Regions from separate parts of the Peribacillus sp. TH16 genome, predicted to be linked through region 2. Evidence: riboswitches for the same ligand, from Rfam matches in the RefSeq annotation. Region 2 holds a riboswitch; each other region holds the start of a gene.
What was found. A riboswitch is a leader RNA that binds a small molecule or an ion and turns the genes downstream of it on or off. The one in region 2 is predicted to bind preQ1.
Positions count from the first base shown of each region.

Region 1: another riboswitch for preQ1. It lies ahead of JFV29_RS10960 (QueT transporter family protein); the one in region 2 lies ahead of JFV29_RS21815 (VUT family protein).
Region 3: another riboswitch for preQ1. It lies ahead of queF (preQ(1) synthase); the one in region 2 lies ahead of JFV29_RS21815 (VUT family protein).

Region 1 covers NZ_JAEKEM010000002.1:2,280,791-2,291,612, forward strand. Annotated here, with positions in the region: gene JFV29_RS10935 (sigma-54-dependent transcriptional regulator) at 1-1,214, shown strand, start outside; gene adhP (alcohol dehydrogenase AdhP) at 1,292-2,305, opposite strand; gene JFV29_RS10945 (DUF3892 domain-containing protein) at 2,584-2,880, shown strand; gene JFV29_RS10950 (hypothetical protein) at 3,066-3,878, opposite strand; gene JFV29_RS10955 (YbaK/EbsC family protein) at 4,142-4,663, opposite strand; PreQ1 riboswitch class I at 4,831-4,875, shown strand; gene JFV29_RS10960 (QueT transporter family protein) at 4,882-5,367, shown strand; gene JFV29_RS10965 (TVP38/TMEM64 family protein) at 5,489-6,145, shown strand; gene JFV29_RS10970 (PAS domain-containing sensor histidine kinase) at 6,261-7,886, shown strand; gene JFV29_RS10975 (cadherin-like beta sandwich domain-containing protein) at 7,976-9,427, opposite strand; gene JFV29_RS10980 (VOC family protein) at 9,485-10,354, opposite strand; gene JFV29_RS10985 (copper resistance protein CopC) at 10,530-10,822, shown strand, end outside.
Region 2 covers NZ_JAEKEM010000009.1:1,601,174-1,611,995, reverse strand. Annotated here, with positions in the region: gene queC (7-cyano-7-deazaguanine synthase QueC) at 1-610, shown strand, start outside; gene queD (6-carboxytetrahydropterin synthase QueD) at 610-1,080, shown strand; gene queE (7-carboxy-7-deazaguanine synthase QueE) at 1,073-1,801, shown strand; gene JFV29_RS21825 (DUF4260 domain-containing protein) at 1,882-2,229, opposite strand; gene JFV29_RS21820 (TetR/AcrR family transcriptional regulator) at 2,281-2,850, opposite strand; PreQ1 riboswitch class I at 3,112-3,154, shown strand; gene JFV29_RS21815 (VUT family protein) at 3,206-3,748, shown strand; gene JFV29_RS21810 (hypothetical protein) at 3,771-3,926, shown strand; gene JFV29_RS21805 (hypothetical protein) at 4,316-5,347, opposite strand; gene JFV29_RS21800 (permease prefix domain 1-containing protein) at 5,360-6,223, opposite strand; gene JFV29_RS21795 (PadR family transcriptional regulator) at 6,223-6,564, opposite strand; gene JFV29_RS21790 (alpha/beta hydrolase) at 6,852-7,592, shown strand; gene JFV29_RS21785 (DUF421 domain-containing protein) at 7,771-8,475, opposite strand; gene JFV29_RS21780 (anti-repressor SinI family protein) at 8,651-8,821, opposite strand; gene JFV29_RS21775 (TetR/AcrR family transcriptional regulator) at 8,879-9,475, opposite strand; gene JFV29_RS21770 (CAP domain-containing protein) at 9,699-10,822, opposite strand, start outside.
Region 3 covers NZ_JAEKEM010000002.1:2,223,956-2,234,777, forward strand. Annotated here, with positions in the region: gene JFV29_RS10685 (ABC transporter permease) at 1-633, shown strand, start outside; gene JFV29_RS10690 (aspartate kinase) at 732-2,078, opposite strand; gene queF (preQ(1) synthase) at 2,605-3,105, opposite strand; PreQ1 riboswitch class I at 3,211-3,256, opposite strand; gene JFV29_RS10700 (DMT family transporter) at 3,387-4,244, shown strand; gene JFV29_RS10705 (BA3454 family stress response protein) at 4,559-4,693, shown strand; gene JFV29_RS10710 (YfmQ family protein) at 5,142-5,591, opposite strand; gene qoxD (cytochrome aa3 quinol oxidase subunit IV) at 6,353-6,637, opposite strand; gene qoxC (cytochrome aa3 quinol oxidase subunit III) at 6,639-7,235, opposite strand; gene qoxB (cytochrome aa3 quinol oxidase subunit I) at 7,235-9,181, opposite strand; gene qoxA (cytochrome aa3 quinol oxidase subunit II) at 9,255-10,184, opposite strand.

The DNA of each region.
Region 1 (10,822 bases), on a different contig from region 2:
CGCTTTGCAAGGCACTGATTATGACCGGATACAGCACAGTCAAGACCGCTGTCGAGGCAATGAAACTTGGAGCGAGTGATTATATGGAAAAACCCTTTGTGGATATTGAAGTATTGGAAAAGCAACTTGACAACCTATTGAATGAAAACGACGATTTGAATCAACATTTTATCCATAACCTTGCCAAAGAGTCGGGTCTCATTGTAGGAGAAAGTTTATTAATGAAGGAACTGATTGAAATGGCTTTCAAAGTGGCTCAAAAATCCGTCAATGTCTTGATCGAGGGAGAAACAGGGAGTGGCAAAGAAGTACTTTCCCGTTTCATTCACTCAGCAAGCCCACGAAGCCACGAGCCCTTTATTGGTATTAATTGTGGAGCAATCTCGGAATCCCTTCTCGAAAGCGAATTATTTGGGCATGAAAAAGGGGCCTTCACCGGAGCAACCCAACAACGAAAAGGTTTCTTTGAAATTGCAGGGAATGGCACCCTTTTCCTCGATGAAATTGCCGACGCGAGTCCGGCCATACAAGTCAAATTGCTTCGAGTTTTGGAAACACGGAAATTTATGCGTGTCGGAAGTAGTGGGACATTAAGAACAAATGCCCGCTTAGTAGCCGCCTCCAATGAAAGTCTGCAGCAGGCAGTTGAAAAAAACAAATTCCGGGAAGACCTATTTTATCGACTGAACGTCGTCACTCTTGATATCCCCGCCTTGCGTAACAGAAAAGAAGATATTCCCCTCCTTGTCCGACATTTAGTTGAAAGAACTGGCCAGGCAGATATCTCCTTTTCCAATGAAGCTATTGAAAAATTACAGCAATACGACTGGCCCGGTAATATACGCGAATTATCTAATGTAATCATGCGAACTCTCACTCTTGCTGACCATAAACAGGAAATCTCGGCAAATGATCTCCTTCTATCTACCAACCAGGTTATTCCAATAAAAAAAGACCCGCCGAATGCGAATCAGTCGACTGAAAATCATCTCGAAGAATGGCGTAAACAGCTGGTTGCCGACTTTAATGAGAAAGATGAACTAATGCTCGAGGAAATCCTTAAGGAAATCAAACAACTCGAATCTACAATTGGCAAAGAACTCGTCATGCAGGCACTTCAAAAAACCTATGGAAACCGAAATGAAGCGGCCAAGCGTTTGCAGATCTCCATGAGAAAATTGCGATATATATTAAATGAGAAGAATCAGACATAATCTAATTATAGAATTCTTATAAGCTACCTAGAACAAACGAGGGTGCCCGATTTTAGGACCCCCTCGTTTGTTTATTTCTATTCTAAAGTTAATACGATTCTTCCGTTGATTTCGCCCTTTTCCATCATTTGAAACACGTCGTTGATTTCATCAAGCGTTCTCGTTTCAATATTCGTCCTTACTTTGCCATCAGCCGCAAATTGAACAGCTTCTTGTAGATCTTTTCTTGTACCAACGATTGACCCTTTTACAGTCACCCCATTTAGTACCGTATCAAAAATTGGAATTGGAAGTTCGTCATTCGGCAATCCGACAACGACCAATGTTCCACCCCTTTTAACTGAACTGTAAGCCTGTTCGAAAGCTTTTTTCGTAACCGCTACAGAAATGGCCGCTTGTACTCCACCAACTTTTTCCTTAATGGCTTGTACAGGATCGCTCTTAAGACCATTAACCGTGAAATCTGCTCCTAATTCTGTAGCCAGATCAAGCTTATCATCTTGAATATCAACGGCAATGACATTAAAGCCCATAGCTTTCGCGTATTGAAGAGCAACATGACCCAATCCACCAATTCCATAGATTGCTACCCAATCTCCAGGTTTAGCTTCTGACACTTTAAGCGCTTTATAAGTCGTTACACCAGCACAGAAAATCGGTGAAACTTCCGCAAAGTCAAGACCTTCAGGAACCTTGACCACATATTTTGCTGGCGCTTTGCAATATTCCGCATAACCGCCATCCACAGAATATCCTGCATTCAATTGATCCAGGCAAAGCGTTTCCCGTCCAGTCAGACAGTATTCACAATCGCCACATGCCGAGTAAAGCCATGGAATCCCAACGCGGTCACCAACCTTTAATGTAGTAACGCCTTCTGCCACCTTCTCAATAATGCCTACTCCCTCATGTCCAGGAATAAGCGGCAGCTTCGGTTTTACCGGCCAATCACCATGTACCGCATGTAAATCGGTATGACACACGCCACATGCTTTAATTTTCACTAATATCTCACCATATTCTAATTCAGGGATTGGTACATCTTTAATCTCAAGCTCTTGATTAAATTCATTGACGACCGCCGCCTTCATTGTCTTAACGTCTTGTATTTTTTTTGCATCCGCAGTACTTGCCCCTTGTTTTACATTCATGATTCATATTCCTCCCTTTTTTAAGTGGATATTTCTCACTTCCACTTATTTATGATGCAAGTGCCATGCCAGAAGAATAAAGCCCGGACAACAGTCTTTTCATAAAAAAATGCCGAAAAGTCGGCCCATTTTGACAAAAATGCGGCTCAATCTGGACGAAACCTGGTTTGTATATTGCTGACCAAATAGCTCACCCTATAAATAGGAGGTGTCCAAGCATGGACCAATTTGAAAAAGCATATGAATCCTACAAACAGCAGGGAACCCCACAAGTAAACCAACATGATACAACTGGAAAAGAAGAAATTATCGCAGTACGAAAAAATGAAGATGACAATATTATTGCCATCAAAACAAATTCTGGGCGGGAGCTTGACTATCCCACCGCTCTTTCGGAAGCTAAGGCAGGCAACCTCGCCAATGTTGATGTCTTCCATAAATATGGCCGTGACATATTGCGGAGTGAGCCCGATGGGGTAAAGGAAAATAACCTGGATGAACTACCGGAGTTCTAACTATTTGAAGAAGCTGCCTCACGTATGGGCAGTTTTTTCTGTCAGGGGGGTTAAACAAAAAGGAACCAGCATAGTAGCTGGTTCTCCTTAATTCCAGTTCGTCTTGAGGATGCTTTACAGCTCTGCTTTAAAAATTGCAGAGTTATTTGAAGTATGGTCTACCTAAAACGTCTCTCACCATCATTTTATTTTTCATACCGATAGGATTCAGAGATTTCGAGCAGTTGGCCACAGGATTCCACCACTTCGATGATTTCTATCCAGGACATGTCCAACCCAAGTTCATTAGCATGAGAAATCTTATCCCGTAATTTTCGAATGGCATTCGCATCTTTCTTTCCTTTACTTTTAGAAGGAATTTGGAAGAAGAACCTCAATTCCTGATCTTTATGAATGATATCGAATTTATCACTGATTTGCAGACACTCTATTAAATTGATATCCTCATTTTTATCGATTCTCCTCCTATATAATTCGGTAGCCTTTTCTAAACGATCTCCGCTGATCATTGGATACCAACTGTCATCCCCGAATTTATCCATGATGATATCGCTCATCCTCATTTCCAAAAGGGTAATATATCCAAAAATCAGCATTCTGATTGGAGGCTTTTGAAGGTCAGCGTGGGTAATCAACTTTTTAATTGAATTATTCTCTAACACGAACACCCTCGTTTTATTCTTAAAAATATGAAGAAGTTGAATCAAAGGGGTTGAGTCCGAAACCAATTCTCTTGGTGTAAAACATTTCAAATACTCCGCAATCTTACCTTCACCAAGTTCTTGCCTTTCGATATATCCGATAATTTCCCCTTGATCCTCTACCGCCAATATATCGAAATTCTTTTTTTCCAATTCTTTTTGTATCCCCAGTGCTAAATCGTTTTTATGGCAAAACTCAAGTTCCTGGGCAATGCTCTTAACCGTGATATTTTCTTCATAAAGAGTTTTAAGACTGAGGTAACTGCTATTGTTTTTTTTATAGCTTTCATTGAACATCTTTTACCCTCCACTTACGAACTTTCTGAACGATTTGCCTATGCGCCATGTTGAACAAACCTCCCCTAATTAGACCGTTAATTTACATCTGCGGTCAACTTTTCAGAAGAAAATGGGAGCAAACCTATTCGGAACAAGTTAAAAGCTTATAACTAAAAACCCAGTAATAAAAAGGGAACAGGTAATGTCTCTCGTTATCAACAAATAAAGTCCACCCAAGTGGACTCATTTCCATTCTATGTGGTTCTTTTTGGTACGATAAATCAAAATCCATCAACTGCCTTACCTACTGCTGCTTCCTCATTCTGCTCTTCTTCCCATGCCTTACAAACATCAACCCAATCCTTTGCTCCTGAATATTCAAATAATTCAGCGAGTTTAAGTTCTATTGCAGAGTTCGCACTTCCGCATGCTGGGAATAAAGACTCAAAGCGCTTCATCGACACATCAAGGAAAACATCTAGGTCATTTGCCAACCCAAACGGGCAGACTCCTCCAATGGCATGACCAGTCTGCTCAAGCACATCCTCAGCTGACAGCATTCGTGCCTTGAAACCGAACGTCTGACGAAATTTCTTATTATCCACTTTTGCGTCCCCTGCGGCAACAACCAAAATCGCATGCTCACCTTCCCCCTTAAAGGAAAGAGTCTTAGCAATTCGCGCTGGAATAACACCGATGGTTTCTGCTGCTTCAATCACCGTAGCACTCGATGTTTCGAACTCCATTACATCGCCTTCCCGATTCCATTTTTTAAAATGGCTCTTGACACTCTCGATCGACATATTATATCCACTCCTTTGAAGTACATGTAAAAATAATATCATCCTTTATTGCAATAAATCAAAATCATTGAGACATCCACAGCTTGAAACCTTATTATTTTGAAACCATTCTTTACAAATTGACGAAACAAGCTTACATGGGATACTATTAATCATTGGGCAAACGCCTAACCGTGGTTCGTAACCATCCCACGATAAAAAACTAGGGAGAGATTAAAATGAATGTTCGTACACTTGTGATAAACGGGTTATTGGCTGCCTTGTATGTGGCGGTCTCATTGGTGTTTAAACCAATAGCTTTTGAGATGTTTCAATTTCGTGTACCGGAAATGTTGAATCATCTGATTGTATTCAATAAAAAATATATCTACGGCATAGTGGGCGGCGTTTTCATATCGAATCTGCTCTTTTCGCCGATGGTGCCGTATGATTTGATTTTTGGGGTAGGGCAATCCGTGCTCGCCTTATTGCTTGTCATTTTTGTATCTCGGTTCATAAAAAGCATTAAAGGACGAATGATCGCCACGATTATCTTTTTCACATTCACAATGTTTTTAATTGCAATTGAACTGAACCTTGCCTTTGGCTTACCTTTCTGGTTTAGCTGGATGACCACGGCTGTCGGTGAGTGCGTTGTCCTCTTGATTGGTGCGCCAATCATTTATGGAATGAACAAAAGAATTCAGTTTGAAAAGTGGCTATAAAGGAATCTTTGCGTCGTTAGCCCACTATAATGGAAAAGAGCTGTCTGCTTCATGCGGAAGCTCTTTTTTTCACCATTGAACCTGAAGATGATAAACTATTAGAATGAATGGTGGTGACCTTTTGAAAAAAATACTGACCTTAATCGGTCTACTGGTAATAGTAATATTTATCGTTTCCAATGCAGAATTGTTCACCATGGTTTGGAAAAGTGATTTGGATTCAGTTATAACCATATTGACAGAAAACCTTTTGCTTACTTTTGTTGTGACATTTGTGTTGATGATTGTCCAAAATTCTTTTACCATTATACCCTTAATTTTACTCCTAACCATCAATGTCGCGATATTTGGATTCATATATGGGTACCTATGGAGTTGGGTTACAAGTGTCGTTGCATCAGGATTCATTTTTTATGCAGCCAGGAACTGGTTTCAGGCACCTCTCTTAAAGAAAATGGGCCCAAAATGGAAAGAATCCGTTGTAGAGCATGGCTTTATGTACGTGTTTACCGGAAGGATATTCCCACTCATACCAACAAGTTTAATTAACTTGGCAGCAGGAGTCAGTTCTGTAACCTTCAAGGATTTTTTATTAGCGACCGCACTCGGCAATCTTATATACTTTTTCTTTCTATCCTTAATCCCTTATGGTCTCCTATCTGTGGAAATGAACCAATATACACTAGCTGTACTCGCCTTCCTCTTCTTACTATTTTTCCTTATCTATAAACGCTTTAAGAAGAAAAAGAAAGTAACCTTCTTCAGGAAAAACAGGTGACTGTTAGGGTTCCTGTTTTTTTATTTATGATTCTGCATATATTTTTCTTTGATAGTTTGTTAAAATGTGTATGTATTTTTAACCTTTGAAATGTCGTAAATCAGGGAGAATCTCCATGTCCAAACGCTCCATTTTAGTACTATATATCCTATTTGGGATTCTTACACTAGTCGTGTTCGACTACTTTTTAACTACTAATATTGAAAACAAAGAGATCTTTATTCAACTCCAAAGAGCAGAAGGAATTGTTTTTCTTTTATCAATAGGCTTGATTTTATTTCTTTATTTGGCTAAAAGAGAAAAATTCAAGCAATTAAAAGAAGAGGAACAGCGTCGTCGCACGCTCATTAATTCAATGGTAGACTTCGTTAACTTCAAGGATGGAGATGGCCGATGGCTTGAATCCAACACCTTTGGTCTGCAATTATTTCAATTGGAACATGTAGACTATAAGGGAAAAAAAGACAGTGAGCTCGCAGAATACTCCGAATTTTATAAAGAGTCGTTAATCTACTGTGAAATTTCAGATGAAGAAACGTGGATAAAAAAGGAGATTACGCGGTGTGAGGAAATCATCCCGCTACCCAACGGCAATCATAAGACCTTTGATACCATCAAAGTTCCTTTGTTCTTTGAAGATGGTTCCCGAAAAGGATTAGTGGTCATTGGCAGGGATATTTCTGAAAGAGTTGTCGCAGAAAATCAATTATTTGAGAGTGAACAGCGCTATAAATCATTGTTCGAACACAACCCTTATCCGATGCTGATGCTTGATTTAACCGGAATAATTACCACCGTCAATCCAAGGTTTGAAACAGTTACAGGCTTTCATCAAGAAGAAATCCAAGGTGCCTCTTTTATTGAGTTAAACTTTTCCGCAGAAGATGAAGAACTGATTCGTACATCCTGTCAATACGTCGTCGAAAACCAAAAGGGGATAAAAAAAGGAAAAGATATAGAGTTTCTCACGAAATACGGGGAGTCTCTTTTACTTTCATGTACATTTGTCCCGATGCTTATTGGAAATGAATTAGTCGGAATTATTACCTATGCTAAAGATGTAACTCAAATCCGAGAAACGGAAGCACGCTTAAGAAGAACCGAAAAGTTGTCAATAGTCGGTGAACTTGCTGCCAGTGTAGCACACGAAGTACGTAACCCATTAACTTCTTTAAAAGGATTCGTCCAGTTACTTAAAAAGAGCGACCACCCCTTTGAACAATACTACACTATTATGCTCAGTGAATTAGACCGAATCAATCTGATTGTAAGCGAATTACTTGTTCTTGCAAAACCTCAGGAACTCCCATTCAGTAAACACCAAATTATTGGACTGATGGATGAAGTCAAAACCTTGCTTAAACCAGAGGCAGACTCATATTCTACAAAAATATCGATAGATGTAAAAAATGAAATCCCGCTTCTTTCATGTGAGGCAAATCAGCTCAAACAAGTGTTTATAAACATGATTAAGAACTCTATGGAGGCCTCCGCCGATCACATTTGGATTGATTTCGAGCAAATAGACAATACCCTTTCCATAACCATCAGGGATAATGGAAGTGGAATCGAAAAAAATCGTTTGAAACATCTAGGAGAACCTTTTTATTCATCTAAAGAAAGAGGAACGGGTCTAGGATTGACCGTTAGCTGCCGAATTATTGAGGCGCACAGAGGAAAGGTTCGTTTTAACAGCGAGCTAAATCATGGAACCGAAGTCAAAATTGTTTTACCAATATAAATTTCAGGACAAGCCTATTAAATCTTGTCCTTTTTTGTAGTCTAAAAAAAGACCCCCTTCAAATTTTTTGAAACAGTCCCTTGGTAATATTAAAAAAGAGAGAGAACGAATTTCTTTATTTTCCCCAAAAATGGGATGGATTCTGTTGATTGATTATCCATCGGCATCATCTGGCTACCTCTGTTATTGGATTTAAGGTTTTCCGATTTACTAGATGTACTCATTTGTGTTGCTCCAACTACTGCCTCTTTTTCAGTTTTGGCATCATCTACAGTTTCTTCCTCATCCATGTCTACATCGATATCTTTATCGAAAACAAGGACGTAGGTATGTCGTGCTCCATCTTTTGAGACTGTAACTGAAATTGCAGTCTTAGCTTTATTCTTAATCGTTACGGTTTTACTGCTTTCACCGTCATATTTTATCGTAGCTCCACTTGCGCTAGCTATAGCTTCAATTTGGACTGAGGTAATATCCTTATCGACTTCGATATGATATGTATGCTCATCAGAATCAAAAGATTTGTTCCACGTTCCTTTTGATACTGTCAAAGTGTTCAACACTGGTGTGTTATTGCCTTCTTCACCTACGGACCCAGCTGAAATTGCCTTTTTAACAGAATCCGATAAGGGTTTTTGTGTGGAAATGCTTGCAATCTGCTGTGCTTTAGGTGCTTGGCTACTTAGCACTTGACCTTTGGATAAATCCGAAGGAGTTGATGATGGTTTGTCACCGTTATCGGAGGAAGGTTGAGTTTTACTTGTTCCCGTTGAAGATTCCTTTTTAGCTTCATCTCCTTTAGAGGTATCCTTATCTTCGGTTCTCTTTGCTTTAGCTGCAGCCCTTGTAATCGTAAGCGTGTATGTTTTTTTATCTCCATTTTCTGCTGCAACGACAATCTTCACCGTTGTCTTACCAACTGGAAGGTTCACCTTTACTCCTTTACTCGTTGCATCTATTCCATTTACGTTTACCCTTGCAGTACTGTCACTCACTGTTGGAGCCACCGTAATGGTATTGACTTTATTCGCCAAAGAAACCTTATAAGCTGTTACAGACGCATCAAATGTGAAAGAACCTTTTGATAATCCAATCGCAGTTAAAAGGTTGTCATCGCTTTCCAATTTATCAACCTGGATGGTATAGGTAGTCGTTTCATTTATCCCATCACTGACCGTGATCGTGAACGTATTCTTACCAGTTTGAAGAGAAAAATCCTCAGCCTTCCCATTTGTCAGTTGTATACCATTCACTGATACGGTAGCAGTCTCACTGGAACTCTCAGCAAGTAAGCTGATTTTTTTAACATTCTTCCCTACTGTTGCACTATACTCTAAAACATCGGCAGAAAACTGTTGATTCAATGTTATACCATCTATTTCGAGCTTAGATAGAGTATTTACCGTTTGGGCCTCTCCCTGTGTGACCGCTGTATCCTCCGTAGCCTCTGCTGTAGGCATATAAGTGAACGTTCCCATTCCCACAAGAGAACCGACCAAGATCACCTTCACACCTTTTTCTTTAAACCTTTTCTTTAACAACGCCTATCCCCCCTATTATTCCTGCAAATGTGGTAGGGTCAGGTTAACAAAGAAACCTTAATTATTTCTTAATGTGGGAACGACTAAATGGATGACATTTCCTGACGGATCCTTTGTTACAACAGCTTCTTTCTCCTGGTTTATAAATGATCCTAATTGCTGTAATCGCTCTACTGTGTTTTTTCGTGCCTCTTCACTTGGTAAAATAAGCGTGAACGATTTCAGTCCTACACTTGTTGCCTCCGGTGCAGGAGCCCCGACTCCATTCCATGTATTAAGGCCAATGTGATGATGGTAGTTGCCTGTAGAGACAAATAGGGCTTGCCCTCCATATCGTACAACAATTTCAAAGCCTAGTCCTTTTGTATAAAACTCTTCGGTAGCACCAATGTCTGCTACGTGTAAATGAATGTGGCCCATTACGGTTTCACTTGGCAGACCTGCCCAAGGTGATTCATCATTTTCTGCTAATAGTCCTTCTGCATCAAGGGCCTCCGTACCCATTTCGACTTGCCCATTCTGCCACTTCCAGGTTTCTTCCGGCCTATCACAATAAATTTCAATTCCATTTCCGTCAGGATCCCCTAAATAAATGGCCTCACTTACATAGTGATCCGAAGCTCCTTGCAGCGGATATCGACATTGAATCAAGTGCAGTAATATCTTAGCCAAATCAGCTCTGCACGGTACTAAAAGCGCAAAATGATATAAACCAGTCGTCCTCAATTGCTTCGGTGTTACACCATCTGGTTGTTCCAAAATCAGTAGTGGTGTCTTCCCATCTGCTGTTAACACTGCTTTATCAGCAGATTGCTCAAGTACTTCGAATCCAATAATCTCCTTATAAAATTTTAAACTACGCGATAAATCCTCTATAATGATATTTACATAGCCGACATAGGTGTTGGGATAACTTTGAAATTTCATTTTCTGTCCTCTTTTCATTTTAGTTACGTTAAGTGGTAAATTTATTATAGGTATTTTATCTCTTTCTAGTATTTCTTAATTTCCTTATATAAGTATTTTTTTTTTCACTGTTTTTTCACATTTTTATTTTATACTGAGCTTGCATAATCTTATGAAAGGGTGATGACGCACCAATATGAAGAATTATTTATGGCTGGTTATCAGCCTATTCAGTTTGCTTTTATATCCAGTAACGGCTTCTGGTCACGCTTCTGTTATAAGTTCTAATCCTAGTCCAAATGAATCAATGGATACTCTTCCTGAAAAGATCAGCATTCAATTCAGTGAGAATATACAACCAGCTTTCCATTCACTTGAGGTATTCAGCCAAGATGGGGACAAAATACAAATTCAAGACAGTACAATCTCGGAACAAAGTGAAAAAATACTGGAAGCTAAGTGGAAAGGCACTATCGATGAAGGAATTTA
Region 2 (10,822 bases):
GTGTTTGTTCTGGGCAATGGAGCGATTTGAGAAAGTAGAAGCGGTTACGTTTGATTATAATCAGCGGCACAGCTTGGAAATCGAATGCGCGCAAAAGATTGCTAAGGAACTGGGCATTACCCATCATATTCTGGATATGTCGCTGTTGAACCAACTAGCGCCGAATGCGTTAACGCGAAGTGATATCGCAGTAGAGGACGGAGAAGACGGGGAACTGCCGTCAACGTTTGTACCAGGGCGGAATTTGCTGTTCCTTTCGTTTGCCGGTGTATTGGCAAGCCAAATTGGGGCTAAGCATATTGTCACTGGTGTCTGCGAGACGGATTTCAGCGGATATCCAGACTGTCGCGATGTATTCATTAAATCGTTGAACGTGACCTTGAATTTGTCGATGGACCAGTCATTTGTGATTGATACGCCGCTTATGTGGCTGAATAAAGAGGAAACATGGGAGCTTGCGGATCAGCTTGGCGCATTTGATTTCGTCCGTGAGAAGACTCTGACTTGTTATAACGGGATTATATCCGACGGCTGTGGTGAGTGTCCGGCATGTAAGCTTCGGAAAAAAGGGTTGGATGACTATGTAAGCAGACGGCAGGTGCTTAAATAATGTACGGTTTTACTATCGTGGATAAGCTTCAAAAAATAGATAAAGATATTCAGCGGAATCAATTAAACTACTCAAGTAAGCGGGTCATGGTCAGCAAGGAATTCACCTTTGATGCCGCGCACCATCTTCATGACTATGAAGGCAAATGCAAGAACTTGCATGGCCACACGTATAGGGTCATTTTCGGATTGAGCGGATATACGGATTCACGCGGTTTGATGATAGATTTTGGTGACATCAAAGAAATTTGGAAAAATGAGATTGAAATACACCTTGATCATCGTTATTTGAATGAAACATTGCCGCTCATGAATACAACAGCTGAAAATATGGTTGTCTGGATTTATGAAAAAATGGCCGAAGCCCTTTTAACCAAGAATTATGAGGGTGCTAGAGTCGAATTTGTTCGTCTATATGAAACTCCGACGAGTTATGCTGAAGCTAGACGGGAGTGGATGGAAAGTGAGTAAGCTGCCTGTTATGGAAATCTTCGGCCCGACAATACAAGGGGAGGGCATGGTCATCGGACAAAAGACCATGTTTGTTCGGACGGCAGGATGCGATTATTCTTGTGCCTGGTGTGATTCCGCGTTTACTTGGGACGGGACTGGTAAGGAAGATACAGTTCAAATGACTGCCGAAGATATATGGGATGAGCTGAAGCGAATTGGCGGTGAGGGCTTTTCCTTCGTTACAATATCAGGTGGAAATCCAGCACTGCTGAAAAATCTAGATGGCTTGATAGCAATTTTAAAAGATAATGGAATGAAAACCGGCGTGGAAACACAGGGAAGCCGTTGGCAGGATTGGTTTCTCGATATTGATGAACTGACTATTTCACCTAAGCCACCGAGTTCTAGGATGAACACGGACTTTGAGGTGCTTGATCGAATAATATCTAATCTTGCCAATCGACATCCCGATAATCATGTCTCGTTGAAGGTTGTAATCTTTGATGATGAAGATTATCAGTATGCGAAAAACGTACATTTCCGGTACCCGGATATTCCTTTTTATTTGCAGGTTGGCAATGATGACAGCAGGACGGCTAATGATCAGCAGCTGATTAGCGGACTTTTGAAAAAATATGAAGAGCTAATTGATAAAGTAATAGCTGATGATGAACTTAGAAATGTGAAAGTGCTGCCGCAGCTGCATACGTATATATGGGGAAATAAGCGGGGAGTGTAAAGGAAGAGAGTAAGAAGCAGTGTGATGCGCAAGATCAATCACACTGCTTTTTTATGCGGACAATAAACTAAATACCACTATTATACCTCCTGAATGTGTGTAGCCTTGAAAGCCGTTGTGTATTTAAGGCCATATCCTAAAAAACGATCCATTCCAATATGAGCCGTCCAAATTAAACCTACCATTAAAATTGTATCCTGGTTTAGAGAAACAGCTAGTAAAATGATGAGTATTGATATTGTATAAGTATGAAACAAGTTATAAACCTTGGCACCAATTTGATTATTGATTAGATAGGCTAACATAGAAATGTCAGGTGTTAATAGTAATAAAAGGAAAATCAACCAGCTAAATTCATTTATTGAATAGATATAAATTATCGCTATAAGAACTATAAGCCCTTCAGAATGTATTAATTTTTTCACCATATTTAAGCCTCCTAATCTTTATTAACCATTGGTCAATGTATGTGCAAAAAATTATACAATACTCTTCATAATATTTTTAACGTGAAAATTAGCTAAGCTTTTTACATCTTGATATGAAAGTTGTGTATTAATATAAAATGTTATAAAGCCGTGGAGCGAAAGGAAAATAGACCATATTGATGCAGGGTTTAGTTTATTTTCTGTAAGGTCAGTCAGAGAACTGATTAGTTTTTCATATGTTTTATTAGAATCAAGTTGAAGTAAATGTTGAATTTCTTTTTCTTTAGATAAAAACATGATTGCATAATGATTTTGCTGGGTTAACCCAAACTCTATAAAGCATAGTAATATCTTCTCTATTTTTTGAGAAGCATTATTTTCAGTTAGGATGATATCATCTATTTTATTATTCAATAGAGAAAAATCCGTTTTTACCAAACTATAAAATATTTCGGCCTTATTTTTAAAATGATAATAAATGGCGCCATGACTACAATCTAATGTTTTAGCTAATTGCCGCATTGAAACTTTTGAATACCCAACGGATGCAAAAAGTTTCCGGGCTTCATTCAATACCATTTCCTTAGATAATTCTATTCCTTCTGATTTCCTTGGCGACATAGTATCACCTCCATATTTATTGACCAGTGGTTAATAACATCATATAGCATTGTTTTTCAATTGTCAAATATTAGAATAAAATGATTTGACAGGAGCTGCTCCAATCCACATATGTAGTAACAAAATTCGAAACATCAGCCATAAGTCTAATTATTAATAAAGTATTTACTGAATTCGTTTTAGAAATAGGTAATGTGGAAACTTCTTGATTTCCATTCGTTTTCAAGCTACGATAAATTAGGAAAAAGATAATCCGCTCATGCGGAAGAGGTTCTAGCTACCCTCTCAAAAAAACTAAGAAGAACAGTACTCTTTCTTAGGGTGCTGTTTTTTTTGTATAAGGAGAATGTAAGAAATGTTAAGAATTATATTGTATTTAGTGTCCATTGTCACCGCGAATGTGGTTACAGCAGCTTTTGCACCATTACAGCTTGGTGTGTTTATTATTCCGATGGGGACATTACTAATCGGGGGAACCTTCATCTTTCGGGATCTAGTTCAGAATAAATTTGGCAGAGTGAAGACGTATGTGTGCATTGTCACGGCACTAATATTATCAGCGTGCGTATCATTTTTATTAGGAGATACCCTTTTAATTGTGTTTGCTTCCGCACTATCGTTCGTGGTGGCAGAAACAGCTGATACTGAAATTTATACCCGGTTAAAACTTCCGATGAGTTGGAGAGTATTTTACAGCGGGATTGTCGGAGGATTTTTCGATTCGGTGATATTTGTTGTGATTGGACTTAGCCCACTTGGTGCCAACGTTCTGCCATGGGAAGCCGTACCCGCTGCGATTTTTGGCCAAATCATTGTTAAAACAGTCATTCAGTCAATCGGTGCCGCGCTGTTGGGCCGAATCAATGTAAGACTGGAGAAGCGCGTTATCTCCGGTTAAAATAGTAGGAGGGAAGCACTCAATGGATGGACCCAAAAAGGAAGAAGATAGATGCTATTGCCTGGAAGCTTTTCGTGAAAAATATGGTCCGGATGTCCAAGGAGACTGTATGAAGCTATCCTGCGCCAATTATCGGAAGCATAAGGGAATAGACAATCAAGATAAACGTAAACATTAATATAAATAGGAAACGATCTGTATAAGTAGAGAAGGAAGGACCAAATTTGGTTCTTTTTTTTTGTGTGAATTATAGGTTCGCGAGTAAATCGTGAAAATTCACGAGTAAATCGTGAAAACTCACGAGTAAATCGTGATAATTCACGAGTAAATCAGCCAAACTTACGAGTAAATCGTGATAATTCACGAGTAAACCAGAAACTTACAAGTAAATCGTGAAAACTTACGAGTAAATCAGCCAAACTCACGAGTAAATCGTGAAAATTCACGAGTAAATCAGAAATTCACGAGTAAATCGTGAAAACTCACGAGTAAATTAGCCAAATTCACGAGTAACCCCATAAAAAAAGCTTCTGGCACCGTCAATAATTGGTGTCGGAAGCCTTTTTATTAATTAGGTAACAAAATTTCTTCCGGGTTGTCTCCATCAATCCCCACTTTATATAGGTGATACTGTGGATCGCTTTTGCCGAATTTCTTATCTACCATAAAATAGACCGTTTTTGAATCGCTGCTGATGACTGGGCGATCTGTGTATTCTTGAAGATGGGTCAGCTGCTTTTCGGTCTTGGTTTTGAGGTCATAGCTATAAAGCTCATAAATATAGGTACTACCTGATTGCTCGTTGGAGATGGACTGGAAAATCATCGTTTTTTCATCCGGGGTAATTGTGAAATCAAAAATATCGACATCACGTTTAGAGTCTGTGACGGTTTCGATACCTGTTTGGTCAAATTTCACTTTGAAAATCCGTTGATGCGTTTCGAAAATCTCATCAGCCGTTTTAGCATCCGCATCATCATCGGTTTGATAATAAGCGGCTTTTCCATCTGTGGTGACATTTAGGGAACTAAGACCATATTTCTTAAAAGAGGTCAGCTGGGTGGACTCCTTTTTTTCTATATCAAATTCATAAATATCGAGATCGTGAGGGCGGGGACCCGTGATCGGCGAATAGTTTTTAAACGAACCGGCTCCAATATAAAAGAGAGAGCGGCCGCTTTTTGTGAAATCGAGTTCTGTGATCAGGAAGTCTGCTTTGAATAATTCACTGATTTTCTGTGATTTCATATCAAGAAGCTGAATGGAACTAGTTGAATCTTCTTCTTGGTTTTTTTTAGCTACAATAAAGGCAAGCATATTTCCATCGTAGGAATAAGTCGGGTCGAGGATTTGTTCATCGTTGCTCAATTCAAGGACTTTTTCTTCAACGGATAATGTTGGATTATAGAGTTTTAATTGTGGTTTTCCCTTAAAGTGTGTGACGTATGCAATTGTACCCTGAGTGGATACGTCGTATTGATTGGTTAAGCCCTGCTGCTTTTCATTTTCTTCTTTTTTAAAGATCAAGCCGGCGATGACAAACAAGACAGTCACAATCGCAAGCGTGATCAGAATGAGATAGATGTGCTTCTTTTTCATTTGAAGGACTCCTTAACGGTAGAGTATCATCATCGTAAAAATAATTGCTAGAACAAGTAATACCTGTAGAACAGCACATATATTTGATGCCGTAGGATGCTTTTTTAACAGTTTAATCTGTAGGATATATAACGAAATCCATAAGACAGTCGGGATGAAAAATAATAGCATAAACGGCTGGACTTCACTTGAGAAGATTAAAAAAGCATATAAGAAAAATAAGGTAACTGACAAAATCAAGATGCCGAGTGTAATATTGGAAATGTGCAAAAGTTTTACTTTTTTTAAATTCTTTCCACTATATCCTGGAAGAACCAAGGCTGTTTTGTAAATGAGGTAGAGGGATAGTAGGAGAATCGCTGCCATAATCAGGCTGAATAAAGGAAATAATGTAAAGTCAAGGGCGGACGCAATTCCCCATCCATATATATAGACAAGGGCATGGGTCACTAACACGGTGTTGACCATGATTTTCCGGTTGATAGAGACTAGGAGGTTAAGTGTAAGTGAGAGTAAAGTTGCACTAGTCAGTATCGAAAAAAGAAGCCAACCCATGTAAGCATCTCCTTCTTGGAATAGTTGCAGCGCATACACCGAAAACGTAAAAAGAATTGAAACGATGGATAAAGTCAGCATAAGCTCTTTTCGGTATGGAAAAATGGCCTGCTGAATTTGACTGCCGATTTCCCATTCGTCGCCAAAAAGGATTAATGCCATTTTCTCGGCTTCTTTTGGGGTCTTCCCCTGCTTTATTAAATCATCCCGGCTCAACTCCAGATGGAGAAGCAGTTCTTCAAACATATCTTCTTTTTCTTCCTTGGTACAATCGGTTTGGTTGACTATTTTTTTTACATACCTTTCAAATGTTGTTTTCATCAGAAATCCTCTGCGCTTTTCCGAACTAAATTTTCAAGGAAGGTAAAGCTGCTGCGTTTACGTTCAAGCTCGGTTTGGCCGCTGTCTGTGATACGATAATATTTCCTGCGTCCGGACTCGGACTCTTTCCAATACCCTTCTATAAATTCCTTTCTTTCTAAACGCTTAAGAGCCGGATATAGGGTGCCTTCACTGATTTCGTATTGCCCCTCGCTCATTTGCCTTAGAATCTTCGTCATTTCATAGCCATACAGCTCTTTTTGTGAAAGAAGTGAAAGCAGGAGGAGGTCAATACTTCCCTTCATCAATTCTTTATCCAAAAAATCACCTTCTTTTTTCATTTGCTTTAGTGTAATACGATGTACATCGTATTACAAGGTATATTTTACTTTTTTAAAAAAAATGGTTAAATGACGATTGCTAAATAAAATCAATCATAGTAAAATGTGCTTCTGAACGGATGAGTTGTAAAGAGTGTGGTAAGGATACTATATACTTGATTTAACTGTTTTAATGAAAATACGGAATAGGATAGAAGAAATCCCACTCAAGGGGTATTAATTGATTTTTTTTTAAAAATCATTTAGATTCTATTTATCAACAAGAGCAGAAAGAAGGTCCTAGATAGATGAAAGTGAAAGCACCTGAGTCATTCACATACAGAGGTGGAAATAGAGCTGTTCTTTTACTTCACGGGTTTACCGGAAGTACAGGAGATATGAAAAAATTAGGGAAATACCTGAATGATCGCGACTATACCTGTCACGGGCCTCTTTATAGAGGGCACGGAGTATCAGCCGAGGAACTTGCTAAAACAGGTCCAAAGGAATGGTGGAAAGACGTAGTGGATGGTTATCAATTCCTTAAAGATGAAGGCTACGAGGAAATTGCTGTTGTAGGAATTTCTTTAGGAGGAGTGTTCTCATTAAAAGTAGGAATTGAACTTCCTGTGATAGGGGTGGTTTCAATGTGTGCTCCGACGCAAGGAAAAAGTATCGATCGACAAAAAAACCGCTTGCTCAATTATGCACAGGCTTATAAGAAGTTTGAAGGCAAAGATGCAGACCAAATTGCTGCCGAAGTGAAGCTGTTGGAAGAAGAGCCTATGACTCAACTGAAAGATGTGGTGAATATAATAAATGAAACTGGTGAAAATTTAGATTTAATCACATCACCAACTCTTGTTCTACAAGGGCGCTTGGATGATCCCGACTATACGAACAGTGCTACAGCGATTTTCAGTGAAGTCGATACGCAGCATAAACACTTGATATGGTACGAAAACTCTGGCCATATAATCACATTAGGCAAAGAACGTGAGCAGGTTTATGAGGATGTGTATAAGTTCTTAAATACACTACTTTGGTAGAAGCAGAGGGAAGTTTTCTCTATGTATAAACAGGGGTAATCTTGTCCTAAGAAGGCCACCAATTTGATGGCCTTTAACATTCAGGGTATAAAACTACTCTCTTCCTTAAGTAAAAGTAAATCGTATTAAATAGAGGCATAGCTAAGAGGACTTACTTTATATGGTTTAGCTTCAAAATCTATTTGTATAAAAAGATTTTCACTGTATCGTTATTATCAATGGTTGCTAATAAAATATCATATACGTCCTCACTGTATGCAGTTTTTATTCGGTTTTTAAGCCATTCTTCGTCTTTACCAATGCGGGTTAATTCACTAAAATCAATTTTTCCCTCTTTAATAATCGTTCTAGGAAAAGAAAAGGTTTTTGTTACTAGTTCTAAATCGGCAGGGGTTACGGCTTCATATTGAGGGTTTAAAAAAAATGAAATTGTACCATCTGGTTCCCATAATGCAAGCGCAACTTTTTGAATATCTTCAATTTTTTCTTTTCTTAATTCAGATAATAAAAAATCGATAGAGATTCTTGCTTTGGCTAAGCTTTTATAAACAATTTGCCCATTTTCTATAAGGGGAAAAGGAGAGTTTTCAAAAAAACTTCGAAGTTTTCCCCACTTTAGGCTCAAAAAAACGCAAAAAATATATAAAAGTACTAATACGGCTGTCGTTATCAATGGTCCCTTTAAACCTAACTGTTCATCAGATAAAGGATGGGCAAGGATGTTTCCAATAATTAATGCTATTAAAAAATCAAGTAATCTTAACTGAGAAATAGCTCGTTGCCCCATTATTTTAGCTGCAAATAGTAAAAAGAAGTAAGACACAATGGCCCTTAAGATCCACTGAATTATAGTAAGTGCTTCTTGGCCGTGAAAAAAGTCCATCTAAACTCACATCCTTTTTTTAATGGGGTTTAAGGTTTAGTATGGAGCTTTTGACCAATGATTATCACAAGAAAATAATATAGATGAAGTACAAATTAATTAGATTTTCAGATAAAAGAAGGACTTCCATATGGAGTCCATCTTTTATTCGCTTTGAAATTATTATTCCTACAAACTAATCTTCCATTTGCGGCTGTAAATCTGTTTCGAAAGCATTATTCATTTGATGCTGTCTAATAAATTTTCTGACCTGTTCTTTTGTTATTCCGCTTTGTTTCGCTTCAATGATAAGTGCAATCCACATTCTTTCGAGCGGTTCCTGCTGCGATTGCTTTATAGAATTCATAATAATACTCCCTATCAACTATATTTTAAATAATAGTTAGAAAAGTAAAATGAATTATTAGGTCTTAACTAACAATCTGTCCAACAAAAGGTGTACAATTTCATTCGCTAATATTTCAGGCTGAATGTTTTCTTCAAAAATTTGAGTTATGGTTAAACGTTCAATAATTCCGACCAAGCTTTCAGCTATAATCAACATGTTAGCATCTGGATGGAAATAGCCATTTTGTTGTTCATAAATCAGGTTTTCTTTTATTTGTGCAGCTAACTGCTTCTTTATTTCTTCAGCCTCTTGAGAGAGAAAAAAACCAATTCGAGTTAAACTTTGATTTTCAGCAAAGAAACGAAATATCGCGGCTAATCCTTGGGTGATTTTGAGGGGAATAGCGTTTAAATCAAGCCCAGTTTCAAGCCGGCTCTGTATAGTAAGATTAAATAATTCATATCGGAATTTCTTAACTAACTCCTTAAAAATGGCCTCTTTACTTTCAAAATACAGATAAAAAGTAGGCTGACTTAAATTTGCTCTATGAACGATTGTACTAACTTTTGTTTCAAAATAACCCTTCCGAGCAAACTCATCTGCCGCGATGAAGAGTAGTAAAGCTCGACTCTGTTCACCGTTGGCACCCTTTTTTCTACCTCTTTTAATCATAAATCCGTTACCCCAAAGTTTAATTTGTCATTATATTACTCTTAAGTATTATCTTATAGTGTTAAAGTTCCAGTCAAGAAAAATAAACTGAATATTATAAAAATAAAAAAACAACTATAAAGTAAAGAAGATAACTCTAGGACGGTGTTGAGATTCTTTTAAAATCAGGAGGATAGAATCAAAAAAAGCCGTGCGGGATTTCTCCAGAAACGGCTTTTTGATATTACTTCGTTAAATAATTTTCTGTATAATACGGTTTTGCATTATCTTCAAAGGCGACGCCGACTCCGAGAGATTCAAAATCTTTTTGTAATTTATTTTCCCTGTGTCCGATGGAGTTCATTAACCCTTCATGAGCAAAGATACTGCTGTTCTGACCGGCTGCGAGGTTTTCCCCAGCCATTCGAAAAGTGATTTTGTCATCTTCCATTCGGTCAAAGGGGGATTCTCCTTCAAGGTTATTATGGTTGAAGTAATGATTCACTGCCATATCGGCACTGTGATCCTGAGCGGTCACTTTCACTTGATTATCCCAAGAAAGGACCGAGAGATCATGGTTAACCCTTGATGCATTAGTCAGGTCAAATAGTTGATATTCAAAGCCGTTCTTTAACTCCGGACTGGCTTCTGCAAAATAGGCACTCTTTTGTTTTTCCAATTTTGCGTCGATAATTTGGATTGATGTAACTGTATTTTTCTCATGTTTGTCATAGAAGATAGTCACATAGCTCTTATCCATTTCAAACATATCGTATTCGCCATCGCTTCGAATCTGGTAATAGACGTTTCCTTTAAGGAGTTTTGTTACAGGATCTCCTAATTTTTCAGTCACTGCTTCTTTAGGCGTGCCGCGTTTAATTCCTTGTTTTGAGGAGATTAAATCTTGGTTCGTATATAATCCAACAACTTTATCGTCAGTATCGTAGGCAACCATGAAGAAATTTTGATAATTTTCGTGATAAGCGAACCAGTCTACGCCATATTCATTCCGGGTTTGCCGCTTTGCTACACCAGCCAGTTTTTCAACAGCAGCCTTAGTGTCGCCAATTTCGATATTACGGACTGAAAAGGAGGCCTCAGCGGGAGCTTCCAATGTTGGTTTTTTCACTTGTTCCGTTTCAGGTTGTTCTTCTTTAGAAGCGTTATCCAACGTTTCTGTTAGCTCGCCTATCAGGTAGTTGACTCCGGTATTCAGCTTGTCCAGGGCAGTCGAAACCTCTGGTCCGTTTATAAGGGAGCGAACATCGGATGCAAAGGATCTAACCCCGGCCTTAAACCCAGACTCCTGAATGTCATTACCATAACCGTACCAAAATCCACCGAGTAGGAGTAAGAGAACAACAATAT
Region 3 (10,822 bases), on a different contig from region 2:
TCAATCTTTTTACCGATGATTATCACGATGGCCATCAGCACTGGGGCCTACCCGCTTGCCTCTGACTTATTTGCAGGAGAAAAAGACCGCAAAACGATGGAAGCCCTGCTAATGACTCCCGTCAGCCGTGGGAAAATCCTTGTAGCCAAATGGCTTACAATTTCATCCATCGGGGCGCTTGCAGGAATTGTCTCTATTCTAGTAGTCACCTTGGAGCTCATTTTTCTAACGGAAGAACTTAGAAAAGGATTTGATTTCGGTAACGACCTATGGATGATCCTCCCTACTGCCCTATTGATTACGGTATTATTTTCAATGTTCATGGGGGCTTTGCAAATGTCAGCTAGCATTATATCCAAGACCGTCAAGGAATCCCAAAACTATATATCACCGATAACAATGCTCGTCATTATGCCTGCACTATTCTTAGGCGGAACAGGCTTACATGAATTAACAACCAAACACTTCTTGATTCCAATTTTCAATATTTTTGCTCTCTTTAAAGAATTGATTTATGGCGTGATTGATTATCAAAACATCTTCCTTACAGCCAGTAGCCTCATTGTCTCAATTGCTTTATTCTTTGCTGTATCTAGGATTTTATTTTTGAAGGATAAATGGGTATTGAATTAAAGTAGACGCGCTGAACTCTCAGCGCGTCTTTTACCTGGCGAGATTTTTGATTTACAGTAAAAAACCTCCTTTTCAAGGAGGTTTCTAAAATCTCATTCTCAAAAAAACTCGTGATATAAAGCCTGAATTGCCGTCTCTTCACTATGACCTTTTACACCGAACATCATGCTCACCTCAGAAGAGCCTTGGTTGATCATTTCGATGTTGACCTTAGCTTCAGCCAGCGCTTTTGATGCTCTTGCCGTTGTACCCACATTATGACGCATGCCTTCCCCGACAACCATAATTAACGCAAGGTTATGTTCCACAATCACTTCATCAGCATGAAGCTCCTGCTTAATGCGCGAAACGATCTTCTTCTCAGCTTCCTCTGTCATTTGATCCTGCCTTAGTATAAGCGTCACATCATCAATACCGGATGGAATATGCTCATATGAAACCCCGTAATCTTCAAGGATATGAAGCAGTTTGCGTCCAAATCCGACTTCACGGTTCATCAAGTATTTACTAATGTAAATACTGCAAAACCCTTTGTCACTCGCAATCCCAATAACCGGGCCATTCGTATTATCGCGTGTGCTCACAATACGCGTCCCCTGAGCCGCTGGGTTATTCGTGTTTTGGATATGAACAGGAATTCCGGCACGAAATGCAGGAATTAAAGCCTCGTCATGGAACACCGAGAAACCAGCATAAGAAAGCTCACGCATTTCGCGATACGTTAACTCTCGGATCCCCTTTGGATTGGAAACCACGTTTGGATTCACAGCGAAAACGGCATCCACATCTGTAAAATTCTCATACAATTCGGCCTTAACCCCATTGGCAAGAATCGAACCCGTAATATCCGAACCACTCCTTGAGAACGTTAAAACATCGCCATCTAACGTGTAACCGAAGAACCCTGGGAATACTACAATTCCCGGCTCATCACGTAGAGCATATAACCGCTCATATGATTCGGGCAGCACTTTAGTGTATCCATCTTCATCCTTTACAATCAAGCCAGCTTTCTTCGGATCCATATACTGCGCCTCTACCCCACGGCTTTGAAAATAAGCCGCAACCAGCTTCGCATTATTATCTTCACCGCTTGCCTTTAAAGCATCCATATAACGCTTCGGATTATTTTGATCTGCACGTAACAACGTGTGCAAATCTTCACGAATCTCTTTAATGACATCCTCTGAAATATCTAATTCTTCAGCAATACTCGCATACCGAGTGACCACATCTTCTATCAAGAGCTGGCCATTCTCACCGCGCAGTTGCTGTTCGGCAACTTCAATCAATAAATCCGTCACCTTTATATCATCGGAATTGCGTTTCCCTGGAGCCGAAACAACAACAATCTTCCTCTCTGGATCAGAAACCACAATTTCGAATACTTTTTTTAACTGTTCACCTGACGCAAGTGAACTCCCGCCAAACTTCGCAACTTTCATCCCGACATCCCCTATTTTTAAAAATATTCTGTCAAAATCAACTCTCCCTATTATTACGTGTTTTGACAAAACAATCAAGAGTTAATTCCGTTTCACAAGGACATTTGTGTTTTCAATAAAGACAAAGTCGATAAAATTATTGAATGAGGATGCAGAAAAACGTATAATAATCACTCTTCTTTGTAGCACTTTTCACATTTTATACGGTTCATTTACAAAAAAAAACGTCAAAACAAAATACCTAGATTCTGTTTTGACGGGTTAAATTAAATATCTTAGAATCAGTGAATCCCTCGATAGGATTCATCCTGTGTAGCTGTGTTTTTCTGTACTTTTCCCTAACCTAGTAACTGGCGATAACTGCCTAAGAGCACCATTCTTAATGAGCTTTGATTACAGAATGAAGATCCTCTTCTTCTGCATTCGGTGATAGGTACATTGCGTCTGCCAGACAATAGGCTTCGTAACAGTCATTTTTGAAAAATGACCGGAGGGGCTCCAACCGCATAAGAGGCTCCTCTAATGTTTAGCGATTATCTACAGTTTCCGGATACAAGTCGTGATTCATCAAGCGGAAATTCGCCATTTCCTCAAACTTCGTCCCTGGTTTCCCGTAGTTTGTGTATGGATCAATAGAAATTCCGCCCCTAGGTGTGAACTTGCCCCAGACTTCAATATATTTCGGATCCATCAACTCGATTAAATCGTTCATGATGATGTTCATGCAATCTTCGTGGAAATCACCATGGTTGCGGAAGCTGAACAAATAAAGCTTCAAAGACTTGCTTTCGACCATCTTCACACTAGGAATATAGCTAATGTAAATGGTTGCAAAGTCCGGCTGGCCAGTAATTGGACATAGGCTAGTAAACTCCGGACAATTGAACTTGACAAAGTAATCCCGGTTCGGATGCTTGTTATCGAACGACTCCAAAATTTCAGGCGCATAGTCGAATGTATATTTTGTGCCTTGATTCCCAAGTAATGTGATATCTTTTTTTAATTCTTCTTCTTTTCTTCCAGACATAAAAAGTCCTCCTCTTCCACGTTTCACAGGGAGATTCATAAAGTGGGCCTCTATATAACAAAAACCATATCTCCTCAAAGATATGGTTGATTCGCGAAAAATATCAAAGCCATAGTTTTTTTAAGAGGGTGATGCTATGAACCTCTCCCGTTTTTCGGGAAATATTTTAAAATTGTCATAGTAAATATAGAAAAAAATATCTAATCTGTCAATCATACTTTTTTAATTTAGTTTGATTCCTACATGTATTCAGCTTAAAATGTAGAAGAAGTTTATCCTACATGAAGGAAGAGATTAAAGTAATGTGGATCTTTGCAGCACTCATCACCAGTTTGTGTTTCGGAATCAATAACAGCATTTTTAAATGGAGTAGCGGAAAGGGTTACTCAAAGGTACATATCCAATTTTTCTTTTATTTTGTAGCTTTTATTTTGTCCATAATTTATGGAGTACTTGTGGATGGTTTGAACCTGAACTTGCTTTCTATCATGCTAGGTGCAGCAATTGGTGTACTGAACACTAATGGAAATATCCAGATGGCAAGCGCCTTTGAAAAAGGTCCGGCAAGTTTGACATCTCCACTAATTGCAGCGAATGCAATATTCCCCATTCTCTGTGCAGCATTAATTTTTCACGAACATATTTCTTCCTTGCAGTGGAGTGGAATAGCCTGCATGCTTCTCGCTACCTTAGTCATTCAGTATACACCTAATGCTAAAGGTAATCATCAATATTTACCTTGGATTATGCACACTTTATTTTCCATTTTATCTTTTGGTGTGCTCGGCATCTTAATGACGACATCAACACGTCTTCATTTAAACTCCCTTGATATTCTAGTATCAATGTATGGGGGCGGAACTCTTTATCTTCTTTCGGCTTTGGCCTTTAAGAATGAAAAAATCAAGCTACAAGAAGTTAAAATTGGTTCCTTAGTAGGTTTTTTAAGCATCATAGCCTATGGATGTTATTTCTTTGCGTTGAATAGCGGCATCGCAAGCATCATTTTCCCTGTCGTCAGCCTAAATTGTTTAGTGGTCGTATTTGCTGGATGTTATTTATTCAAAGAAAAACTAAAATCCTATCAAATTGCCGGCGTATTTGCAGCCTTAATCGGAATTATCTTAACCAAAATTTGAATAATAAATTTTCTAAAACAACCTGCCTGTTATGCAAACTAGCCAGGTTGTTTTTATTTGGGAAATAGGGTCTGACCCCTACACAACAAACCTTTAACACTGATACAACAATCTTTATGCACATACAAAATCTCGGGAAATGGGGTCTGGCCCCAAAAAGTGTTGACATTTCTTTTTAAATATCAGATAATTATGAATATTAAATCTTCACATTCATTGCTTTCGAAATGTTTGAAAAATATTCATCTTTGGGAATAAAAGAAGTACGTACAATACTCCCATTTAATACTGAATTAAGAAAGGAAAGATGCATAATGGTAAAAGTTACAGTAACAGTTGATTTCCAAGGAAAATCTTATCAAACTAACGTCCTTACTAAACCAGGTACTAATCAAGAAGAAATTTTACAACAAGCCCTTCATCAAGTGGAAAAACAATGGAAAGCATAAAAAAGCAGGCTTCGTTTTAGAAACCTGCTTTTTTTATTACCTTTTCAGATGTAATTTACCTAAATTACTTTTTACATGCACTTATACTAATAAACAAATTAACCCTTTTCAATACTGTTTTATTTATGTACTTCTATTGTTTTATTATCCTAATGCATTTTTTTGAATTTTTTCTATTCGAAGAACCCCTCGATTTCAATCCCCCCACTTTTAATTATTTTTTCCATATGATACTAATATAAAGACGTCAGTTTGTGAACGCTTTTACACTCAATCTGAATAACTAGTAATTTTTAGTATTTTCAATAAAGAAGGAAAGAAAGGTCCCTAAATGAACAGGGCTTTATTAACTATAACTTTTACCATCGAATAAAAAAATGGATTACACAATAAATAATTTTAGAAAAAAAGACAGTCTTTTTAAAGACCGTCTTTTTTTATGTTCCTTTTAAACAAAATCCCTTATTACTGGCATAGAACGTTCTTGCAGGCTATCGGAAAGCAAACTATACGCAACTAACTTCTTCTTGTACTGTTTGACTACATCCACGTGGTCGTTGTAAATGTACACAAGTAACCTAACATCCTTTTTGCCTCTTTTAGTATCAATGACTAATGGGGTCCCACTGTTTTCTGGATGTAAAAACAATTGCTCGTTCCCTGGAAATATATGATTTTTTTTCAAAAATTTAGCTTCATTAAAATAATTAATAACTTGAATTTTATCTTCACCTTCCAAGCGTTTTCCGTCAAAGGTTACGATGCAATTCGCGTCACTAAGTTCTGAATGCAGTTTAAATTTGCTTATAATCCAATTCACTGCATCGGTTGGAAGACAGGTAACTAATAGCTTAACCAAGCTTATGAGAATTGTTAAAATCAAAACAGGCAATGTCATATTTCATCATCTCCGCTAAGTTCTAAATTAATTATTATATCCCTTATTATATCAAAGGGGGCGGACAGTATTTCTTTGAAGATGTGACCGTTCTATTAACGTTTCACTTATTGTGAAACGTTGTACTTAAACAAACGGGTTCTTGAAGAAGGGCACTAAAGATACGAAGACGTAGATTAATGCTTAACCAGTCTAAAACGTACACAGTATAGTAGAAATTAAGGAAATTATAGAAGCCACTAAATTATTTTAACGGCTTGTTGCTTTCTTTTTTATATAAAAGGATGATTATTATTCTCTTCAAAACCCGGAAGAATTATTAAAGGCATTACCATTACCCTCTCCTCCAAATGAATCTAAGGTAAGCCCGTCGATAATCCGATCAAACAGTAAAAGACCCAATAAAGGGGCCGCTATCTCGTCCTAGAAATAATGAGCAATGATCAGGGTAAAAACTCAACATTTATTATTTAAATTATTATGAAAAAAGATGTTTTTTTTTGAAGATTCCTCGAATTTTCAAGGAATTCTTGTGTATAACGAATCTAGCTCCTATCTTCTTACCCATATTTTCTACCATTCCCTGTAAATAAAACATTCTGAAATGGTTATACTAAACTTAATTGGTTCATCTTCATCCTTCATAACAATACAAATTTCTATGATGAAGTGAATAGAATGATATATAAATTCCAAAACTTACTATAATTAAATACAAAAAAACTGGGCGTCATCAAGACGCCCAGTTTTGTAGGAATGGATTATTGATATCCCCAAATCATTGTTAGCATTGTACCGAAAATTGTAACCAATGCAACAAACAATCCGTAATAAACGTTTGTGTAAATCGATGCTTTATCCTCAGACTCTCCTGCATGCATGAACATTACCAATTGAAGTGCTGCTTGCATGAAGGCTGTAACAAGTAGGATGATCATTGCCATTTTAAGTGAGAGATCAAACACTATAACTGATAGTGCAACCAAAGTCAGGATTAGTGAAAAGGCAAATCCCATAACTTGGCCCCGTGGGAATAATTGTTTCATATTACATCATTCCTTTCAGGTAGACGAAACTGAAGATGAAAATCCAGACAACGTCTAAGAAATGCCAGTAAAGAGAAAAGATGAAAGCTTTGTTTGCTGTTTCTGGAATCAGACCGCGTTTTTTAACCTGCAGAATGATGAATGTTCCCCAGAATAAACCAAGTGTAACGTGAGCTCCATGCGTACCTAGTAACGTAAACAAACTAGATAAGAAAGCACTTGTTTGAATCGTTGCTCCTTCATGTACATACTCCACGAATTCATAGATTTCGACTCCCAAAAAGCCTAAACCAAGAATTAGAGTAATAACGAAGAAACTAAGCATCGCTTTCTTACTACCAAGTCTCATTGCATTGATTCCAAGTCCAATGGTAAAACTACTAGTTAAAAGAAAAATTGTTTGAAGCATTAGGGTTGGTACTTTAAAAAGGTGTTCCCCTGTTGGACCATTTCCAGTACCGTTAACTAATACAAAATAAGTGGCGAACAGTGTAGCGAAAAGAGCTATTTCTGCTCCTAGGAAAATCCAGAACCCAAAAATCTTTAAGCGATTTTCTTCCGTGCTATATTCTAGTGGCAGCGAGTTATCTATTTTCATTACTTAGCACCTCGCAATTTATTTTCAGTTTCTTCAATCTCTTCAACGGAGATATAACGTCCGTGATCTTTTTCGAATGAACGGTGAGCCATACAAGCAAAGATACCAAGTGTTGCAATGATTGCAATGATCCACATGCTGAATACCATTGCAAAGCCCCAAACGAAGAAGATACAGCTCATGATAAACGGCACGCCACTGTTATTTGGCATATGAATCTTTTCTACTTTACCGCCAAATAATTTAAAGCCCTTTTTCTTAGAATCCCAGAATGCTTCTGTAGAATCAACTGTAGGCACAATTGCAAAGTTATATTCTGGTATTGGTGTATGAGTAGCCCACTCTAGAGAACGTGCATCCCATGGATCGTTTGAAATATTTCTTGATGCATAACGAGTACTCCAATAGATGTTGTACACAATAAGCGCGAACCCTATTGCTAAGCCAATCGCTCCAACGAAAGAGAGCATATTCAATGGACCATAGCCTGTTGATTCAGAGTACGTATACATACGACGTGCTTGCCCATCCAAACCAGTGATGAACATCGGGAAGAATGTTACATTAAAGCTGATTGTAATGAACCAGAACGACCATTTCCCAATTTTTTCGCTCAACATGAAACCAAACATTTTTGGCCACCAGTACGTGAAACCAGCAAGTACGGCAAATACAGTACCAGGGATTAAAACGTAGTGGAAGTGAGCTACTAAGAACATTGTATTATGGTATTGGTAGTCAGCACTTGCCATGGCAAGCATAACCCCTGTTACCCCACCGAGCGTGAAAATCGGAATGAAAGCTAGAGAGTATAACATTGGAACAGTAAAAACGATTTTACCTTTCCAAAGCGTGAACAACCAGTTGAAAATCTTAACACCGGTCGGAACGGCAATTGCCATCGTGGTAATCGAGAAGATACCATTAACCATTGCACCGTGACCCATTGTATAGAAATGGTGAGCCCATACAACGAAAGATAGAGTAGAAATAGCTACCATAGAGATAACCATCGAATTATATCCGTACAGGTTACGACGTGCAAAAGTTGAAATGATTTCACTGTAAATACCGAATGCCGGAAGAATAACTATATAAACTTCAGGATGTCCCCAAACCCAGAACAAGTTTGCCCAAAGCATATCGCTACCGCCATTGGCCATCGTAAAGAATTGAGTTCCGAATAGACGATCCATTGTCATCAACGCAAGTGCCACTGTCAATACAGGGAAAGCGAAAACGATAATGAAGTTTGTGATCAAGATAGACCATGTGAACATTGGCATTTTCATTAAGTTCATACCAGGTGCTCTCATTTTCAAGATGGTTACGATAAAGTTGATACCAGTCAGTAATGTACCGATACCAGCTATTTGAATTGCAATCGCGTAATAGTTCGAACCTACTGATTCACTGAAATCGTTACTTGCCAGCGGGAAGTAAGATGTCCAACCTGCATCAGGAGAACCACCGACTACGAAAGAGATGTTAAATAGCATTGCCCCCATGAAGAATAACCAGAAGCTTACTGCGTTTAGACGTGGGAATGCTACGTCACGCGCTCCAATTTGTAATGGTGTAACAATGTTCATTAACCCAATGATAAATGGCATAGCCATGAACAGGATCATGACGACCCCGTGTGTTGTAAATATTTCATTATAATGCTGTCCATCCAACAAACCGTTATCAGGCACAGCCGTTTGAGCACGCATCATGATAGCATCGGCGCCACCACGGAAAAGCATAAGTAGTGCTGACAAGATGTACATGATACCAATACGTTTATGGTCAACCGTTGTTAACCACTCACGCCATAAGTAACCCCATTTTTTAAAATAGGTAATTCCGGCAACAACCGCAATCATGGTTAAGCCAATGGCAACCATGGATGCATAAATTGCAGGACTTGGATGAGGTACGGCAAATCGATCAAAGTAATCCATACTTTTGTGACTCCTTTCAGGAAAATATTCCTTATCTTGTAAACCTAGTTGTTTTATCGAACGAAATTAATTCTTAGTGATCATGATTCATGTTGCTGTGTTCTGAATGTTCCTCGTGTGAATCTTTGGAATCATTTTCTTCAGTATCAGAAGATCCGTGGTCATGACCAGCATGTTCCCCTTCAGGAGCTGGAGAAAACTCTAAGTGAGTTCCAGTGTAAGTGGATTGTCCCACATGACCAGGTTCTAATAATTTATTGAATTTTTCCTCAGTAAGCGGTTTAGCAGTAGCTTTAATTTCATCTACCCACTTATCGTATTCTTTTGCAGACAGTACATTAACGTTGAACGTTTGCTGAGCAAAACCTGAACCACTGAAGTTTGAATTTCGACCCATATACTCTCCTGGTACATCAGCTGCTAAGTGCAACGTGTTAACCATGTCCGACATCGCGTATTTTTGTCCTCCAAGTTGTGGAATCCAGAAACTAGAGATTGGTCCGAATGAATAAAGTTTAAATTCAATTGGTCGGTTAGTCGGTAAAAACAGATAGTTAACTGTTTCGATATCTTCTTCCGGATAACTAAAATGCCACTTCCAGTTAGAAGATGAAGCATAAATAACTAACGGTTCTTGCTCTTGGTATCCTTTAGGTGTTGCCTCAACTTCATTTGTTGTTTTAACAGTAACAACTGATAGGAAAGCGACGATTAAAATTGGGATCGCAACCCAAATTATTTCAAGAACCTTACTTCCTTCAATATGAGGTGGTTCATAATCATCACGCTGTTTGGAAGCACGATATTTCATTATCATGAAGATATACAGTACAATAACGACAAGAACGACAAAGGCCATTGTCCATATCGAAATCATAATAACATCTGCTTGTGTTGCAGCTACTGGCCCTTTAGGGTCCAAGACCATTAATGGGTTATCGCAACCGGTTAGCACAGTGGCAATAGTAAAAAGTATAGTTAATAAAGCCCATTTTATTTTCATAGTACTACCCCTTTCTTACATAATAAAATTCCTATTGGTAATTATTCGGACAAAGTGTTACCATGTTCACAAACCCCGACATACCAATATTAATCCCAAGTGTATAAAAAGACAATACAAAGTGACATCTGTCACATAAAGTTCATGAAAGAGCAGTAAGAAGATGGTAACTGAACTGAAATGTTCGAAAATCTTTATGAAATGAAATATAATAAATGTTTAATATCTTACTTACGGAGAATTCGCTTATTAGTGAGGATTTGCAAGTATCCCCGGTTTATTTTCCATATAATGTTACTTTAATATAATGAATTTTCACATTATATTCTTCCTCGTACATTACTCAAGACCTGATTTAAATTACCGAATATTTAGAATTTTATTACCTCTCCTGTTAAGAAGATAGCTATCAATGGAATCGTTATTGGATGTTGATGGTATCCAGGATTAAAAACGAATTTTTCTCACTCGACCATGGACTCGGTAACGGCATTGTATATGATGTTGTGTTCCCTGCTTCATTACCCTTGTCGTACAACACTTGCCCTTAAATATATATAAGGAAACAAAGAGTGTGAAATGAACATTTTGATCCTTTATGATGCCTACTTGAATGCCTTTCTAGGACATTTGCTGTG